One region of the Thioalkalivibrio sp. ALE21 genome, then DNA from elsewhere that is predicted to be linked to it. Evidence: predicted binding sites of a transcription regulator. Region 1 holds the regulator's gene; each other region holds the start of a gene.
The links. The regulator FliA, encoded in region 1, starts transcription of late flagellar genes. The targets are predictions, from matches to a motif close to GCTAAAGTTNNNNNNNNNNCNGCCGATA.

Region 1 (4,211 bases):
GGGCCTGTTCGGCCGCCGCCCGGGCATCCTTCTCCAAGCGCCCGGAAGACAGGCGGATCAGCGAGACCAGGCTTTCCTCCAGGTCCGTGACCAGACGGATGACCCGCCGGATCACCTGCCCGGTGAGATCCTGGTAGCTCTGTGCCATCAGGACCTGCGACAGCAACCGGCGCAGTTCTTCGGTGTCCTTGCCGGTCTGTTCGAAAAACGCATCGAGTTCGCGCGCGAACTCGCGGAATTCCTCCACCGACAGTTCGCGGTTGCGGAACCGGGTCCATTTCTCGGTGAGTTCCGCGGCACGCCCGGCGAACGCCTCGGCAATCGGCAGGGACGATTCCACCGCATTCAGGGTTTCGTGCGTGGCCTGTTCGGTCTGGGTCACCACGTAACTCAGACGCTCGCGTGCATCCGGAATCTCGTCCTGCGCCAGCTCGACCAGACGCGAATCGCCCCGGAAGCTCTCCAGGGCCTCGTGCAGTTCGCGGGTCAGTTTGCCCAGTTCGTCGAACAGTTCGCGCTCGTAAGGCCGCGCGAGCTCCTGGATCAGGCGGCGCGAAGCCTCCTCGTCACCGCCTTCCAGAGCGCCCACCAGCTCCCGCGCCAGCGCGAGCCGGTCTTCCCCGGAGGCATTCTCTTGTTCGGTCATCGGGTCTCTCTTGCCGTGTCAGCCGGTCGCGGTATTCAGCCTTGAGCTTCAATACGTTCGAAGATCTTTTCGATCTTCTCCTTGAGCGTCTCGGCCGTGAAGGGCTTCACAATGTAACCGTTCACGCCGGCCTCTGCCGCCTCCACGATCTGATCGCGCTTGGCTTCGGCCGTGACCATCAGCACCGGCAACGATTTCAGCCGCTCGTCCTTGCGCACCTCGCGCAGGAGGTCGATGCCCGGCATGTTGGGCATGTTCCAGTCGGTGATCAGAAAATCGAAGTCGCCGTTCTGCAGCATCGGCAGGGCGGTGCTCCCGTCGTCGGCCTCCATGGTGTTGTTGAAGCCAAGATCCCGCAGGAGATTCTTGATGATGCGCCGCATCGTGGAGAAGTCGTCCACGATCAGGATTTTCATACCCTTGTCCACAGTTCGCTCCGGGAATGTGTTTGAACCTTAGAATATCTGCAGGGACTCGACGTCTTCGAGCCACGAGCCCAGACGCGCCCGCAGACGGTGCACCGCCTGGCTGCGGATCTGGCTGACGCGCGATTCGGTCACGTCCAGCACCGCACCGATCTCGCGCAGGTTGAGTTCTTCGGTGTAGTACAGGTTGAGCACCAGTCGTTCGCGCTCGGGCAGATCGCCCAGTGCGCCGGCCAGTTCCTCGCGGAACTCCCCGGCCTCGATGCGCCGCGACGGGGACTGCTCCTGCCCTTCCAGCACGCGATCCGCCTCGCCCTCCGGGCCGCCCACCTCGTCCAGCGCGAACAGATGGGCACCGGCATGATCATCCAGCATCTGGTAGTAGGTTTCCACCGGGACGCCCAGCTCCTCGGCGATCTCCGGAGCGCGAGCGGCGCGGCCCTCGCGGGCCTCCACCGTCTGCATCGCCTCGGAGATCCGCCGGCTGTTGCGGTGCACCGAGCGCGGCGTCCAGTCGCTGCGACGCAGCTCGTCGATCATCGCCCCGCGGATGCGGATCCCGGCGTAGGTGGCGAAGGTCGCCCCCTGGCCGCCTTCGAACTGCCGCGCGGCCTCGATCAGCCCCACCATGCCTGCCTGCACCAGGTCATCCACCTGCACCGAGGCCGGCAGCCGGGCCATCAGGTGATGGGCGATCCGATTCACCAGCTCGACGTGGTCCGCGACCAGCTGATCCGGTCCCCCGGTCCCCGCCCGGGCGTATCCCGAAAGTCTGTTCTTTGGCGTGTTCATGCGCTTTGCAGCATCCTCTCGACGAAGAATCCAACCCCCCCGCTGGCGCCGCGGGCCACCGGCCAGCCGTCGACCTTGCGCGCGAGCTCGAGGAACGCCCGTCCCGCCGGGCTGCCCGGGGACTGCTGCACCACCGGCGCCCGTTTCTGCACCGCCTGGCGCAGGGCATCATCCAGCGGAATCACGCCCACCAGATCCAGTATGACCTCCGGCAGATAGGTGGAACAAACCGCCTGCAGCTTCTGCATCACGCGTTCCGCCCCGGCACGGCCCTGCACCATGTTCGCGACCACGCGGAACCGGTTCACGCCATGATCCCGATGCAGGACCTTGATCAGCGCATAGGCGTCGGTCATCGATGCCGGCTCGTCGGTGACCACCACCAGGGTCTCCTGCACGGCCTGACAGAAACTGGTCACCGACTCCTGCAACCCGGCCGCGGTATCCACCACCAGCACGTCCAGCGGTCGCGTATACATGCTGAAGGCCTGGATCAGGCCGTGATGTTCCGGCCGGCTCAGGTTGGCCATGGTCGCGATCCCGGACGCGGAAGGCACCACGCGGATTCCCTCCGGGCCCTCGATGATCACGTCTTCCAGATCCTCGACGTCCCCGGTCACCAGGTCGTGCAGCGTCCGCTGCGGACGCAGGCCCAGCAGCACATCGACGTTTGCGAGCCCCAGGTCCGCATCGAACAGCATGACCTCGCGTCCCAGTCGGGCCAGTCCGACCGACAGGTTGACCGAGACATTGGTCTTGCCGACCCCGCCCTTGCCCGAGGCCACCGCGACCACCTTCAGGGGCTTAGTGTTGTGTGACATGATGTCCCTTCAGCACCGGTTGAATCATTTCGAGCGGCGCGGGCTCCTCGCCCGCGGCCGGCTCGTCCGCGGATCGCGGTCGCCGGGCCTCGCGTTCCGTCGCCTGGCGCCGCCGCCAGGCCTGCATCGCCTCGTCGACCCAGGCATCGGCCGCCCCGTGCTCGGGTTCTTCCTGCAGCGCCAGGCGGGTCAGATGTCCGGTATCCACGCGATGGAAATCCTCGGCGATGCGCTGGCCGTCGCTCATGAACGCAACACCCAGCGGCTGGTCCAGCAGTACCGAAAGCACCTCGCCCAGCTGTTCCGCCTCGTCCAGCTTGGTCAGTACCAGGGCCGAGGGTTCCGTGGGGGCGAAAGCCTCCAGCACCCGGCGCAGGGCCATGCCCTGGGTAGTGGCCGCGATCACCAGCCAGGTCTCCGCGCGCACGTCCGCAGGCATGTCCGTCAGCAGGGGTTCCCGCGGAGCGGTACGCGGCGACTGCCCGGCGGTATCCACCAGGATCAGGTGCCCGCTGCCCGCCGAGCGCCGCGCCATCTCGCGCAGCTCGGCCTCGGTTTCCACCACACGCACCGCGGTTCCCGCCATCTGGCCGAAGGCCTGCAACTGCCGCGTCGCGCCGATGCGCTGGGCGTCCATGGTGACCAGGGTGACCGAATCCGGCCCCATGCGGCGGATCTGGCGCAGTGCAATCCGTGCAATGGTGGTGGTTTTGCCGACCCCCGTCGGTCCCTCCAGCGCGAGCACCCCGCCCTCGTCGAGGATGGAGGCGCGCGCGGTCACGATGGCACCCGACAGGCGCGCCCGCAGGCGCTCCCATGCCTCCTCCGAGGTGTGATCGTCGAGGATGCTGCCGGCCAGGCTGCGCGCCAGCGGCTCGCGGAAGCCCAGATCCATCAGCCGCGCCTTGCATTCGGCCGCCAGTGGATGCCGCGCCGCCCAGCGGGCCTGCTCGTTCTCTTCGTACTGCCGCGTCAGCAGACTGCGCAGATCCCGCAGTTCCTGACGCATCGCGGACACCTCGGGGTCGGTGGGCCACTGCGGGGCCGGTCGCTGCCGGGACCCGGCACCCGACCCCCCGCCGGCGGAAGCCGCCGCGGGCTCCGGCGCGCGGGGGTGCTCACCGCGCGGGGCCGGTTCATCGCGCACACCCTGTCGCGCCGATTCCCGGGCGGAGCGTGCCCCGCTACCGGCGTCGTCCTGCCGCGGGGCACCCCGGCCGTCACCCTCCGCCGTTCCGGCGGGCGCCTCGCCGCCATCGAGGGCCGCGACCACCTCCAGCCAGCCGTCGACCCGGCGGCTGGACAGGATTACGGCGTCCTCGCCCTGCTCCTCGCGGACCTGGCGCATCGCGTCGCGCATGTCCCGTGCCCGGTATCGTCTGACATTCATCGTTCGCTCTCCCGCCGATCGTTGACTGGTGCTTCAGGCCATGCCCGTTCGCACATCACGCCGACTTCTTGTCTGCTTCATCCTGTCCCACCGTGGCCACCACCCGGATCCGCCGGTTGTCCGGGATCTCGGTGAAT
Region 2 (4,211 bases), on a different contig from region 1:
GCGAATCGCCGCGCTGGGAAACGAGCACCGGGCCCGTTGCAGGCCCGGCGTGGAGGGGTTCAGCCCTTCAGCCGCAGGACCGAGCCGTACTCGGTGCGCACGGTTTCGTAGGCCTTGCTGTAGGGCCCGACCGTCTCGGAAGCGCCAAGAAACAGATAGCCACCGGGGTTGAGCTGCTTCGCTATACCGTCAAGGACCTGACGCTTGGTCTCGGCCGAGAAATAGATCAGGACGTTGCGGCAGAACACGATGTCAAACTTGCCCAGCGCCGCGTAGCTGTCGACCAGGTTGAGTTTCTGAAACCGGCAGCGGCGCTGCACTTCGGGGATGATCTTGTGCCCCTCGGGCACGGTCTGGAAAAACCGGGACCGCCGCGACTCGCTGAGCCCGCGCACGATGCTCAGACCGTCATAGACTCCCTTGCGGGCATCTTCCAGCACGCCCTCGGACAGGTCCGTCCCGAGAATGCTGACGGGCACCACCCGGCGCGGGCGCGACGCCTCCCATTCCGAGACCACCATCGAGATGCTGTAGGGCTCCTGGCCACTGGAACACCCGGCCGACCAGACCTTGATCGACGACCGAGTGGACGCCAGCTCCGGGAGGATCACGTGGCGCAGGATCTCGAACGGAAAACCGTCGCGAAACCAGGAGGTTTCGTTGGTGGTCATCGCGTCGATGACGCGCGTGCGCAGCTTCGGGCTGGGGGCCTTGCGCAGCGCGTGCAGCAGCTCCGGCACGTCCTTGTAGCCGAATTCATCCAGCAGGCGGGACAGCCGGCTGGACACCAGGTACTGGCGGCTGTCCCCCAGCACCAGGCCACAGCACTCGGAGAGAAAGCGCGCGAATTCTTCGTAGTCACGGGAATCGATCACGCACACATCTCCGCCTTGACGCGTGCCGGGCCCGTCCGCCGTCCGCTGGTTGTTCGGTTCGATGATTCCATGCCGCCACAGTATAGGGCTTCGAGGCGGCCTTGCGGGAGTCCGCAGCCTGCAAAGGGGCGGCAAGCGCCGGCCACCCGCCCCGGCCGGGCCGGCAACCCCTCGCCCCCGGCAACCACCGACATCTCAGGCGGTCTTGTTGATCTGTTCCAGGACCGCACTGGCCAGTTCGTCCGGGTTGAACTTGGAGAGGAACGCATCCGCACCGGCCCGACGCACCATGTCGGTATTGAATTCGCCGCTGAGCGAGGAATGCAGCAGCACCCGCAGCGGTCGCAGCCGCTCGTTCTCGCGGATCTTTGCCGTCAGGGTGTAACCGTCCATGCGCGGCATTTCGATATCCGAGATCACCAGCTCGACCGTGTCGTGGATCGGGCCCTCTGCGGCTTTCTCCTCCAGGTAATCCAGGGCTTCACGCCCGTCCTTGCACAGCACGTAGGGCCACTCGAGCCCCTGGATGGCGCTTTCGATCTGGCGGCGGGCCACCACCGAATCGTCGGCGATGACGATTTCCCGACGCTCGGGTGTCTGCTCGGCCACCGCGGAACGCACGCTTTCCGACACCTCGGTGGGCAGCGGATTGACCAGCGACAGCACGCGCTCCACGTCGATGATCTCCACCAGCTTGTTGTCGAGTTCGGTGACCGCCACCAGAAACGACTCGCGCCCGGTGCCGCGCGGGGGCGACTTCACCTGGTCCCAGTTGACGTTCACGATCCGATCCACCGCCGATACCATGAAGCCCTGCACCGAGCGGTTGAACTCCGTGATCACAACCTTCTGCTGCCCGTCCGCCCCGGCCCGGGTCGACTGCATGCCCATCGCCCGCGCCAGATCGATGATCGGCACGGTCTTGTCCCGCAGGGTCGTGACACCCCGCACCACCCCGGCGGAGCCGGGAATCTGGCGCAACTGCGGCAGCGGAATCACCTCGCGCACCTTGAACACGTTGATCCCGAAGGTCTGCGTGCCGCCCAGATAGAACAGCAGAAGCTCCATCCGGTTCTGCCCGACCATCTGCGTGCGCTGGTTCACGTCGTCAATAAACTGACTCACGGTTCTCGCCCCCTGGGTTGTTCTCCCTGCTAACGGCCGCGCCGGCGGGAGCTTGAACCACGCATCGGGCGTGCAGGACAGGCCCGGATACCATGGCACGGAATCTGCATGCATCCCGCTACGAAGACACAGGGTCAACGGTGACCGGACATGCACCTTCTCAAGTTACAGGCTTTGCTCCCGTACCGCAGCCCGGGCCGCAGCGGGGGTGCGCTTCTCCTGATGCTCGCGCTCCTCGCCCCGGGCGCGCAAGCGGAGATCGAGCCGGTGCAGAACATCCGTGACAGCGCGGAACGGTTCCTGCACCAGCAGCTGGGGGAGCACAACGGTGACGATGTGGAGGTGCAACTCGGTCATGTCGACGAGCGCCTGCGCCTCAAGCGCTGCGACGAGCCCCTGGAGGCCTCGCTGCCGCCCGGCGGACGCCCGAGAGGCAATACCGCGGTCAACATCCGCTGCCCCGGGCCGGTGACCTGGTCGGTGTACGTTCCGGCCGCCGTGGAACGCCACGCCGAGGTGGTGGTGGCCCGACGCAACCTGTCGCGCCAGCAGACCCTGGGACCGGGCGATCTGCGCATGGAACGCATCGAGACGTCGCGCCAGGCCACCCATTATTTCGAGGACGCATCCGAGGTCGTCGGTCTGCAGACCCGCCGCGCGATCCGCCAGGGCCAGGTCATCGGCCAGCAGCACGTCAACGAACGCCAGGTGATCCAGCGCGGCCAGCGCGTTACCATCCTCGCCAGCAGCGGCAGTGTCACTATCCGCATGCAGGGCGAAGCCCTGGAGGACGCCACGGCCGGCGACTGGATCCGCGTGCGCAACACGTCCTCGGGACGCGAGATCGAGGGCGAGGTCCAGCCATCGGGCACGGTCCGCGTCGCCCTGTAGTAAAATGTGACGGAAATCCCGCAACTGACCCTACAGTTTCGGGCATTCCGGCCGATACACGCGGTAGACCAGTAAAACGACAGGACAAAGTCATGGATATCAAAGGCCCCAACATCAACGGCCTGCGCCCCGACAGCCAGAACGGCGGAGTCCGCGGCCGTGACGACGACGCCCGCACCGGCGGCAACGGGGTGGATCGCGCCGGCAATGGCGATGCCGCCAATGGCGACGCCGTCACCCTGACCGGTGCCGCCCAGGCCATGAACGGCAGCGGCGAAGCCAGCGAGGCCGCACCGTTCAACGAGGCGAAGGTGGCCGAGATCCGCGAGGCGATCGCTCAGGGGAACTACCCGATCGACAACGAAGAACTGGCCGATCGCATGATGGAAATCGAAGGCCTGCTGCGGTGATCCGGTGGTGACCGACGAAACCGGAATTCGTCCTTCCCTGGAGGAATCCATCCGTCTCGGACAACGGCTGGAGGATATCCTGCTGGAGGAAACCCGGGCCATTGAGTCACGCGAACCGGATCGGCTGCAGGCCGCGGTCCAGCGCAAGCAGGAACTGCTGCAGGCACTGGAAACCGAAACCCGCAAACAGCAGCAATGGATCGAAGCCCGCGGTGCCGAGTTCACCCCGGAAGGGGTAGCACGGCTGTTCGCGCGTCTGGAGGGAGGGGAGCACCTCAACGACCGCTGGCAGGCGCTGCGGGCGACGATCGAACGCTGCAACGAACTCAACCAGGGCAACGCCCGGCTGATCGAACGCAACCAGCGCCGGGTGCAGATGTCCATGCAGATCCTGCGTGGCGAAGACAACGGACCGGCCACGACCTACGACCCCTACGGCAAGGCCCGTCACCGCCGTACCACCGGCCAGACCATCACCCGCGCCTAGCCCGAACGGGACCGAACAGGCGTGAACTCCGTCACAGGGTGTATGATGCGCGAACCCACTTCGGACGCGACGTGCCCTCATGGATGACAACGATTATACCGTCGACACCCCGGAACGCATCGGCCAGATCCTGCGCGACCTGGACCATGGCCTGACCCTGGTCAGTATCCGCCTGGAAGAAAGCGGCCCGCTGCACACCTCGGCGCTGATCCGTCTGGATGCCGACGCGCGGCGTCTCTACCTCGACCAGCTGCAACCTCCCTCCCTGCACCAGCGGATCCGACCCGGCCAGCCCCTGCGCGTATTCGCGACCCTGCGCGGGGTGGCCGTGCGGTTTACAACCGAGGTCCGCCAGATCGTGAGCGAATCGCCGGGGGATCTCTACGAATGTCCGTATCCCGCCGAACTGCAATACCTGCAGCG
Region 3 (4,211 bases), on a different contig from region 1:
CATGGCCTCCACCGCACGGCCGGCCGCGCCCTGCAGCCGCTCGATGATCCCGCGGATCTCCCCGGTGGAGTCGTTGGTGCGCTGCGCCAGGTGCCGGACCTCGTCCGCCACCACCGCGAAGCCGCGTCCGGCCTCCCCGGCACGTGCCGCCTCGATGGCCGCGTTCAGCGCCAGCAGGTTGGTCTTGTCGGCGATCTCCTCGATCACCTGCAGGATCGTACCGATGTTGTCGCTGTCGCCCTTGAGCTCGTCGATCACGTCGCGCGAGCGGTTAATCTCCCCGGCCAGGGCATTGATGGTCTCCTGCGTGGCGGACACCACGTCGCGCCCCCCATGCACCGCCTGAGTCGCCTGATCGGCCTGCTCCGCGGTGCTCTGGGTATTGTTCGCAACCTCCTGCACGGTGGCCGACATCTCGTTCATCGCCGTCACCACCTGCTCCACGTCACTGCGCTGCTCGCCGGTCGCCCGGCTGAGTTCCGCACTGCGTCCTTCCAGCTGACGCGCCGAGGCGGCGATGCCGTCGGCCGCGTCCGCGACCTGGCCTATCAGTCCCGACAGCCGTTCCATCACCTGGTTGAACGCACGGCCGGTGCGGCCGATCTCGTCGCGCGTGGCGATATCCACGCGATACCCCAGATCCGCCGAGCCGCAGCCCACCGCTTCCAGGCCGGTGGCCAGACGCTCCAGCGGCCGGGTCAGCACCCCGGCGTAGATCCAGCCAATGGCCAGGGCGACCAGGAAGGCCACCACCCAGAGCCCCCACAACAGCCACCACAACATGTTCACGGGGGCATACAGCTCGCCCAGGGTCTGGTCGACGATCAGGCCCCAGTGGACGTCATACTCCTGCGCCATTTCCGGGAGCATCCGGGTCAGACCCCATTTGCGGTCACCGTCGCCGCTGAGGAATTCGCCGCCCGGGTCCCCTTCGCGATGGCGCAGCGGGGCCTGCATGATGGTGTAGTCGCTCATGTCGTAGCCGAACCGGTCCATGTTCCGGTGCCCGATCAGCCGTCCGTCGCCGTTGAACAGCGTGGCGCGACCGGTCTCTCCGATCGCCACGCGGTCGGACACCGCCTTGACGGCGTCCATCGGCAGCTGCGCCGCCAGGACCCGGCCGTCATCCAGGGGTTCCAGATAGGTGATGAAGCGCCCGTCGGCGGAATCCGCCCCGACGTCGACATCCAGCAGGCGGTCACCGGCCTGCGCCGCGCGCACCTTGCCGTCACGGGTGGCGCCCGGGCCCGCCCCGGCGCGTTCGGCCATGCGCCCCGACTCCGCCAGGACTGCCCCGGCGTCGTCCAGCAGGCCGGCCCAGCGGAACCCTTCGTACTCGGCACGCAACCCTTCCAGCGCCGTTTCCGCATCCCGCGGATCGGCGAGCTCGGCCCGGGCCACGCTGCGCAGAGCCTGACCGTGTTCCACCACGCGCCGGTCGACTGCCGCCTGCACCTGCTCGCCGACGTTGATCAGCGTCTGTTCCAGGCTGGCGTTCAGCTGACCCTTCATGCTGTGGAAGGTCACCCCGCCCATGATGGACAGCGGGATGGTGCTGACCGCGATCACCAGCAGGATCAGTTTGAGGCGCAGGCCCTGTATCTTCATCGTCATCCTCCGGTTCCTGATCCCTTTGACGGCCAAACTCCAGCCGCCTTGAGCCCCACGAAAAAACGCACCCCGGGAGGTGCGTTTCGTGTACTACTTCACATTTCTTCGGGAGCGGACGGAAGACGCTCGCCCCGCATTCCCCGGTGCCGCGCCGCGACACCGGGGAAGCCGTGTCAGCGGCGCCCGGAGGCGGCCTGACCGCGACCCCGGCCTTCGGCGCCGCGGCCCTGCCCCTGCCGCGGGCCACCTCCGCCGCGTCCGGAACGATTGCCGGCGCCATTTCCTTTGCCCTTGCCACGGGGAGCACCACTGCCCTTGCCACGGCCACGGCGGGGGCGGTCATCCGCCACCGGCTGCGGCGCCGCGTAGCCGTCGGTCTCCATCCGCTCGATCGGACGCTGGATCAGCTTTTCGATCCCGGCCAGCAGCTTCAGCTCGTCGCCGCCAACCAGCGACAGCGCCGAGCCTTCACACCCCGCGCGGCCGGTGCGGCCGATGCGATGCACATAGTCCTCGGGCACGTTGGGCAGCTCGAAGTTGACCACCTGCGGCAGCTGGTCGATGTCCAGCCCGCGCGCGGCGATATCGGTGGCCACCAGCACCGGCACGCGGCCGGACTTGAACTGTTCCAGCGCCCGGGTGCGGGCGTTCTGGCTCTTGTTGCCGTGGATCGCGGCGGACTGCACCCCGTCCTTGGTCAACTTGTCCGCAAGGCGATCGGCCCCGTGTTTGGTCCGCGTGAACACCAGCACCTGCTCCCAGTCGTTGCTGCGGATCAGATGGCTCAGCAGATCCCGCTTCTGATGGCTTTCCACCAGGTGGACCTTCTGCTCCACGCTCTCCGAGGCGGTGTTGCGTGCCGCCACTTCCACGCAGGCCGGGTCGGTCAGCAGGCCATCGGCCAGCTTGCGGATGTCATTGGAGAAGGTGGCCGAAAACATCAGGTTCTGCCGCTTCTTCGGCAGCATCGCGATCAGCTTGCGGATGTCGCGGATGAAGCCCATGTCGAGCATGCGATCCGCCTCGTCCAGCACCAGGATCTCCACCCCGGACAGGTCGATCGTCTTCTGGTTCGCGTGATCCAGCAGGCGCCCGGGCGTGGCTACCACCACGTCCATGCGGCTGCGCAGCGCGCGGATCTGCGGATTCATGCCCACCCCGCCGAAGATGGTCATGGAACGCTGCTCCAGATGCTGGCCGTAGGTCTTCACCGAATCGTGAACCTGGGAAGCCAGCTCCCGCGTCGGGGTCAGCACCAGGGCGCGCGGACGGCCGTTGCCGGCGCGCGCCGGCGGATTTTCCGCCAGCTTCTGCAGGATCGGCAGGGTGAAGCCGGCGGTCTTGCCGGTTCCGGTCTGGGCCGCGGCCAGCAGGTCGCGACCGGCCAGCACTTCGGGGATGGCCCCGGCCTGGATCGGCGTGGGATGGGTGTAGCCGGCGGCGGAAAGCGCGCGCAGCAGGGGGTCGGCCAGATTCAGGCCGGCAAAAGTCGGTTGGTCAGACATGAGTGCTCCAGCGCAACCCGCCGCTCAACGCTCGGCCAAGGGGCACCCATCGGGGAAGACGACATCGGGGGGATCGAAACGATCAAGTGAACGGACGCTGACGGGCGAGGCGTTCGGTAATCCGCCACCATACGGCCTTCCCGGCCCCATTACAAGCCAGCGCGGGCTGGCTCAGTCACGGCAGGGGCACTGCTCGGCCGGCACCGGAGGGGACCACAGATACCCCTGCCCCTCGCGACACCCGACCTGCAGCAGGAAATCACGCTGCGCTTCGGTCTCGATACCCTCGCCAATCACTTCAAGATCCAGGGTCCGCGCAAGCGCGAGGATCGCACGAATGATGTCCTCGTTGGAGCGGGAACGCCCGATATCCTGTACCAGCGACTGGTCCAGCTTGAGGCGGTTCAGCGGCATGCGATGCAGCCGGGCCAGATTGGAATAGCCGGTGCCGAAATCGTCCATTGCCAGCTCGACTCCCAGCTCCTTGAGCCGCCCCAGCTCGGCCAGTGCGTTCTCCGGAGTACGCATCAGCATGGTCTCGGTCACTTCCAGTTCCAGGCGATGCGGTTGCAGGCCGTAGCGGTCCAGGACCGACTGCACCATTCGGGTCAGATGCCCGTCTTCCAGCTCCATCACCGACAGGTTCACCGCCATGCGGGGGACATGAAGCCCCTGCGCATCCCGCTCCGCCAGGTGGGCGCAGGCCTGGTCCAGCACCCACTGATCGATCGCCATGACCAGCCCGGTTTCCTCGGCCAGCGGGATGAATTCGCCCGGGGACACCCGGCCCCGTTCCGGGTGGTTCCAGCGTACCAGTGCCTCGACCCCGGTCAGGACGAACGGGTCCAGGCCATATTGGGGCTGCAGAAACAGCTCGAACTCCTCGCGCACCAGCGCCTCGCGAAGGTCGCTTTCCAGCAGGGTGCGCCGCGATGTGCGTTCCCCCAGACCGGAGACGTAGGCTTCCCGGCGGTTGCCTCCTCCGCGCCGCGCCTCGTCCAGCGCCAGTTCCGCCGCGGTCACCAGTTCTTCGGTGGTGGCCCCGTCCACCGGGAATTCCGCATAGCCCGCGCTTACGGTAACCCGCAGGGACCG
Region 4 (4,211 bases), on a different contig from region 1:
CTCGCCGGCGCCACCCGCCACTACACCCCGTTGCAGCTGGTACGCGACCTCGACCACCTGCGGCATCGGCCGAGAATCGCGATCACACACCTCAAACCCGGCTACGAGCAGACCATTCGCGAACAGCTGGCCACCCGCAACAACGGCGACATGATCGTCCTCTCCGGGAACGAGCGCTTCGAGCTGGTCGGCTGACACAGAACACGGACCGGACAGCGCCGCGATTGGTCGCGCACCGGAGCTGTGGCATCCTTGGCGGATGCGACCCCTGATCCGACTCTTTTTCCGCGGCGTGCGTCTGGTACTCACGCCCTTCATGCTCGTGGGCGAGAAGGTGACCCGCCCGCGCGGAATCCAGCGTGACCCCGAAGAACAGGCACGGGTGGACGAACAGACCCGCGCCCTCGCGCTCTACCACTTTCCCGCCTGTCCGTTCTGCATCAAGGCGCGCCGTGCCATGCAGCGCCTGTCACTGGACATCGAACTGCGCAATGCCCAGCCGGCCGGCGAACACCGCGAAACCCTGCAGACGGAAGGCGGCAAGCTGCAGGTCCCCTGCCTGCGGATCGAGGAAGAAGACGGCAGCGTGCGCTGGCTGTACGAGTCGGGCGCGATCATCGACTACCTCGAGTCGCGCTTTGATCCGGACCGGGCCGGAGCCGACCGCCATACCGAGGGCTCCTGAACCCGCAAATGACAGGGGGCGGCACGTGGCCGCCCCCTCGGGACCGGATCAGACCCGGAAGTGCCCAACCCGCTGCTGCTGTTCGGAAGCCAGCTTCGACAGCTCCTCGGAGGCATTCGCGATCTCGCGCGAGCCGCTGGCCGTCTCGTCCAGCACCTGGGTGATGTTGGAGATGTTGCGGTTGATCTCCTCGGCCACCGAGGACTGTTCCTCCGCCGCACTGGCGATCTGCGTGTTCATCTCCGAGATGGTCGTCACCGACTGCGTGATCGACTCCAGCGACTCGCCCGCCTCGTTCACCTTCTCGCGGCTGGAATGCGCCCGGTTCTTGCCCTCTTCCATCGCCTGAACCGCCTCGCGCGTGCCGTTCTGGACGCGTTCGATCATGCCCTGGATCTCGTGGGTCGAATCCTGGGTCCGGCTCGCCAGCGTGCGCACCTCGTCGGCCACCACCGCAAAGCCGCGGCCCTGCTCGCCGGCCCGCGCCGCCTCGATGGCCGCGTTCAGCGCCAGCAGGTTGGTCTGATCGGCGATGTCCCCGATCACCTCCAGCACCTTGTTGATTTCCTCGGCGTCCGTGGACAGCCGTTCGATCACTTCGGCGGTGTTGTCCACCTGCGAGGTCAGGTGGTTGATCGACTGCACCGTCTGCTGCACCAGCTCGCGCCCGGCGTTCGCATCCTGATCGGTGGTCTGGGCCGCCGTGGCTGCATCGGAGGCGTTGCGCGCGACCTCGGCCACGGTCGCGGTCATCTCGTTCATCGCCGTGGCCACCTGATCGACCTCGTCCTTCTGCCGCGTGACCTGACCGTTGGTCTGTTCGCTGGTTGCGGACAGCTCGTTGGCCGCGGCCGCCACCTGGTCGCCACCGGCGGCGACTTCCTTGACCAGGTCCTGGATCTTGCCCACGAAGCGGTTGAACGCCGCCGCCAGATCTCCCAGCTCATTGTTGCCGTCGGCCTCGAGCCGGCGCGTCAGGTCCCCGTCGCCGGACGCGATGTCGTCCAGACGCGTGACGGTCTGGCGCAGCGGCCGCACGATGCTGCGCGACAGCAGCCAGGCCAGCAGCAGACCAAGACCGATGGCGACCACGCCCACCGCCACCACGGTGGTGGTGGCATTGCGGGCCATCGCCACGTATTCGCTGCGATCGACCATCAGCTCCAGCACGCCCACCGGCTCACCGGAGAAATCCTCCACTGGACGCCCGACCACGGCCATCGGGCGGCCGTCGTGGCGAACGTTGCGGATCATCTCCTCGCCATCGAGGATGCGCCGCATCTCCTCCCGACTGAAGGCCGACTCGCCATTGATGGTTCCGGCAAAGACCTCGAAACCCCCATCACGATCGAGGTGTACCGCCACGGGTGATCCGGTTTCCTCGGTGAAGGACTCGAAGAAGGCGTCATCGAAGGCCATGCCGAATTCCAGCGAGCCGATGTGCTCGTTCTGGTAGGACACCGGCACCATCCCGCGGATCCCGATGCCGAACGGTCCCTCTTCCAGCCCGGTGATCGGCTGCCGATTGCGGTTCACCTCGAGGATCGTCTGGCGCACGTCCGACAGGTCGTCGCCGTAGTTGTCGGGACTGTGGGTACGCAGGAAAGAGGTCGCCGGCGGCGTATGGAAGTGATACTGGCGCACGTCGTGCTCGTCGCGCAGCTGGCCATATCCCGGCTCGGTCAGTTCCAGCAGGCGCTCACGATCCCCCTCGGCGAACGCCTGCTGAATCACCGGAATCTCGGCGATGGCCCGCGCCATCGATTCGCCCCGTTCGGCTTCCTGCTCCAACTGGCGGATCAGCAGCCCGCTCAGGTCGTTCAGTTCCCGTTGCTCCGCGCGATCGGCCATCGTGCCGAGGCTGTTCATCACGACGACCAGCGTGAGCACCACGACCGCCACCACAACGATGGTGACGCCGCCCATCAAGCGCGTTCCGATACGGATATTCCTGAGCATGGCTTTCCCTCTTTTGGTGTTCCGGCATTCTGATCAATGCGCATTCCGCCGGGCCCTGCCCGGCCGGATGGCCAAATCAGCATACCTTCACATACTAACGGCGGCCGTCCGGAAACCTTGATCCGAATCGGCCGCCGTCACGAAAACCCATCCTCCGGCACGGGGCACAACACCCCGGCCGGCAGGACCCACGGTCAGACACGGAAGCGCCCGGTGCGCTCCTGCTGCGCCGAGGCCAGCTTCGACAGCTCCTCCGAGGCGTTGGCGATCTGCTGCGATCCGGCCACGGTCTCGTCCAGCACCTGGGTGATGTTGGAGACGTTGCGGTTGATCTCCTCGGCCACCGAGGACTGCTCTTCGGCCGCGCTGGCGATCTGCGTGTTCATGTCCGAGATGCTGCTGATGGACTGCGTGATCGACTGCAGCGACTGCCCCGCATCGTTCACCTGTTCCACGCTGGAATGCGCCTGCCGGCGTCCGTCCTCCATGGCCTTCACCGCGTCGCGCGTGCCGTTCTGCACCCGCTCGATCATCCCCTGGATCTCCTGGGTCGAATCCTGGGTCCGGCTCGCCAGCGTGCGCACTTCGTCGGCCACCACCGCAAAGCCGCGGCCCTGCTCGCCGGCCCGCGCCGCCTCGATGGCCGCGTTCAGCGCCAGCAGGTTGGTTTGATCGGCGATGTCCCCGATCACCTCCAGCACCTTGTTGATTTCCTCGGCATCGGTCGACAACCGCTCGATCACCTGCGCGGTGTTCTCCACCTGGGTGGACAGGGTGTTGATCGCACTGACGGTCTGCTCCACCAGCTCCCGGCCATGGGCCGCATCCTTGTCCGTGCTCTGAGCGGCTTCCGCCGCTTCGGTGGCGTTGCGGGCCACCTCGGCCACGGTCGCGGTCATCTCGTTCATGGCCGTGGCCACCTGGTCGATCTCGGACTGCTGGCGGCCGACCTGTTCGTTGGTCTGCTCGCTGGTCGCCGACAGCTCGTTGGCCGCAGCCGCCACCTGGTCTCCTCCGGCGGCAACTTCCTTCACCAGATCATGGATCTTGCTCACGAAACGGTTGAACGCCGCGGCCAGATCCCCGAGTTCGTTGTTGCCGTCGGCCTCCAGCCGGCGCGTCAGGTCCCCGTCGCCGGACGCGATGTCGTCCAGACGCTCGACCGTATCGCGCAGCGGCCGCACGATACTGCGCGAAAGCAGCCAGGCCAGCAGCAGGCCGAGGCCGATGGCGGCCACGCCCACACCCACTACGGTGGCCGTGGCATTGCGGGCCATCGCCACGTAATCGCTGCGATCGACCATCAGCTCCAGCACGCCCACCGGCTCACCGGAGAAGTCTTCCACCGGACGCCCGACCACCGCCATCGGACGACCGTCGTGCTCGGTCCGGCGCACCAGTTCCTCGCCGCCGGCAATCCGCTCCATCTCCTCGCGACTGAACGTGGAATCGCCGTCGATGGTGCTGCCGAACGCCTCGAAGGTACCGTCGCGCTGCAGGTAGAGGGCCACCGGGGCTTCCGTATCCGCCGTGAAGTCCTCGAAGAAGGCATCGTCGAAGGCCATGC

Region 2: a site for FliA is predicted at 2,031-2,058, ahead of D893_RS11065 (chemotaxis protein). Genes of this name have one in related genera too.
Region 3: a site for FliA is predicted at 1,635-1,662, ahead of D893_RS14045 (methyl-accepting chemotaxis protein). Genes of this name have one in related genera too.
Region 4: a site for FliA is predicted at 2,740-2,767, ahead of D893_RS10435 (methyl-accepting chemotaxis protein). Genes of this name have one in related genera too.

The regions. Positions count from the first base shown of each region.
Region 1 covers NZ_QKMA01000002.1:297,150-301,360, forward strand. Annotated here, with positions in the region: gene D893_RS03055 (protein phosphatase CheZ) at 1-646, opposite strand, end outside; gene D893_RS03060 (chemotaxis response regulator CheY) at 682-1,062, opposite strand; gene D893_RS03065 (RNA polymerase sigma factor FliA) at 1,102-1,863, opposite strand; gene D893_RS03070 (MinD/ParA family protein) at 1,860-2,684, opposite strand; gene flhF (flagellar biosynthesis protein FlhF) at 2,668-4,074, opposite strand; gene flhA (flagellar biosynthesis protein FlhA) at 4,130-4,211, opposite strand, start outside.
Region 2 covers NZ_QKMA01000015.1:14,640-18,850, reverse strand. Annotated here, with positions in the region: gene D893_RS11070 (protein-glutamate O-methyltransferase CheR) at 60-875, opposite strand; gene D893_RS11065 (chemotaxis protein) at 1,071-2,000, opposite strand; gene flgA (flagellar basal body P-ring formation chaperone FlgA) at 2,223-2,891, shown strand; gene flgM (flagellar biosynthesis anti-sigma factor FlgM) at 2,984-3,301, shown strand; gene D893_RS11050 (flagellar protein FlgN) at 3,306-3,788, shown strand; gene D893_RS11045 (flagellar brake protein) at 3,868-4,211, shown strand, end outside.
Region 3 covers NZ_QKMA01000013.1:29,958-34,168, forward strand. Annotated here, with positions in the region: gene D893_RS14045 (methyl-accepting chemotaxis protein) at 1-1,614, opposite strand, end outside; gene D893_RS10525 (DEAD/DEAH box helicase) at 1,785-3,116, opposite strand; gene D893_RS10530 (EAL domain-containing protein) at 3,288-4,211, opposite strand, start outside.
Region 4 covers NZ_QKMA01000013.1:9,246-13,456, forward strand. Annotated here, with positions in the region: gene D893_RS10425 (3',5'-cyclic-nucleotide phosphodiesterase) at 1-195, shown strand, start outside; gene D893_RS10430 (glutathione S-transferase N-terminal domain-containing protein) at 260-685, shown strand; gene D893_RS10435 (methyl-accepting chemotaxis protein) at 734-2,644, opposite strand; gene D893_RS10440 (methyl-accepting chemotaxis protein) at 2,839-4,211, opposite strand, start outside.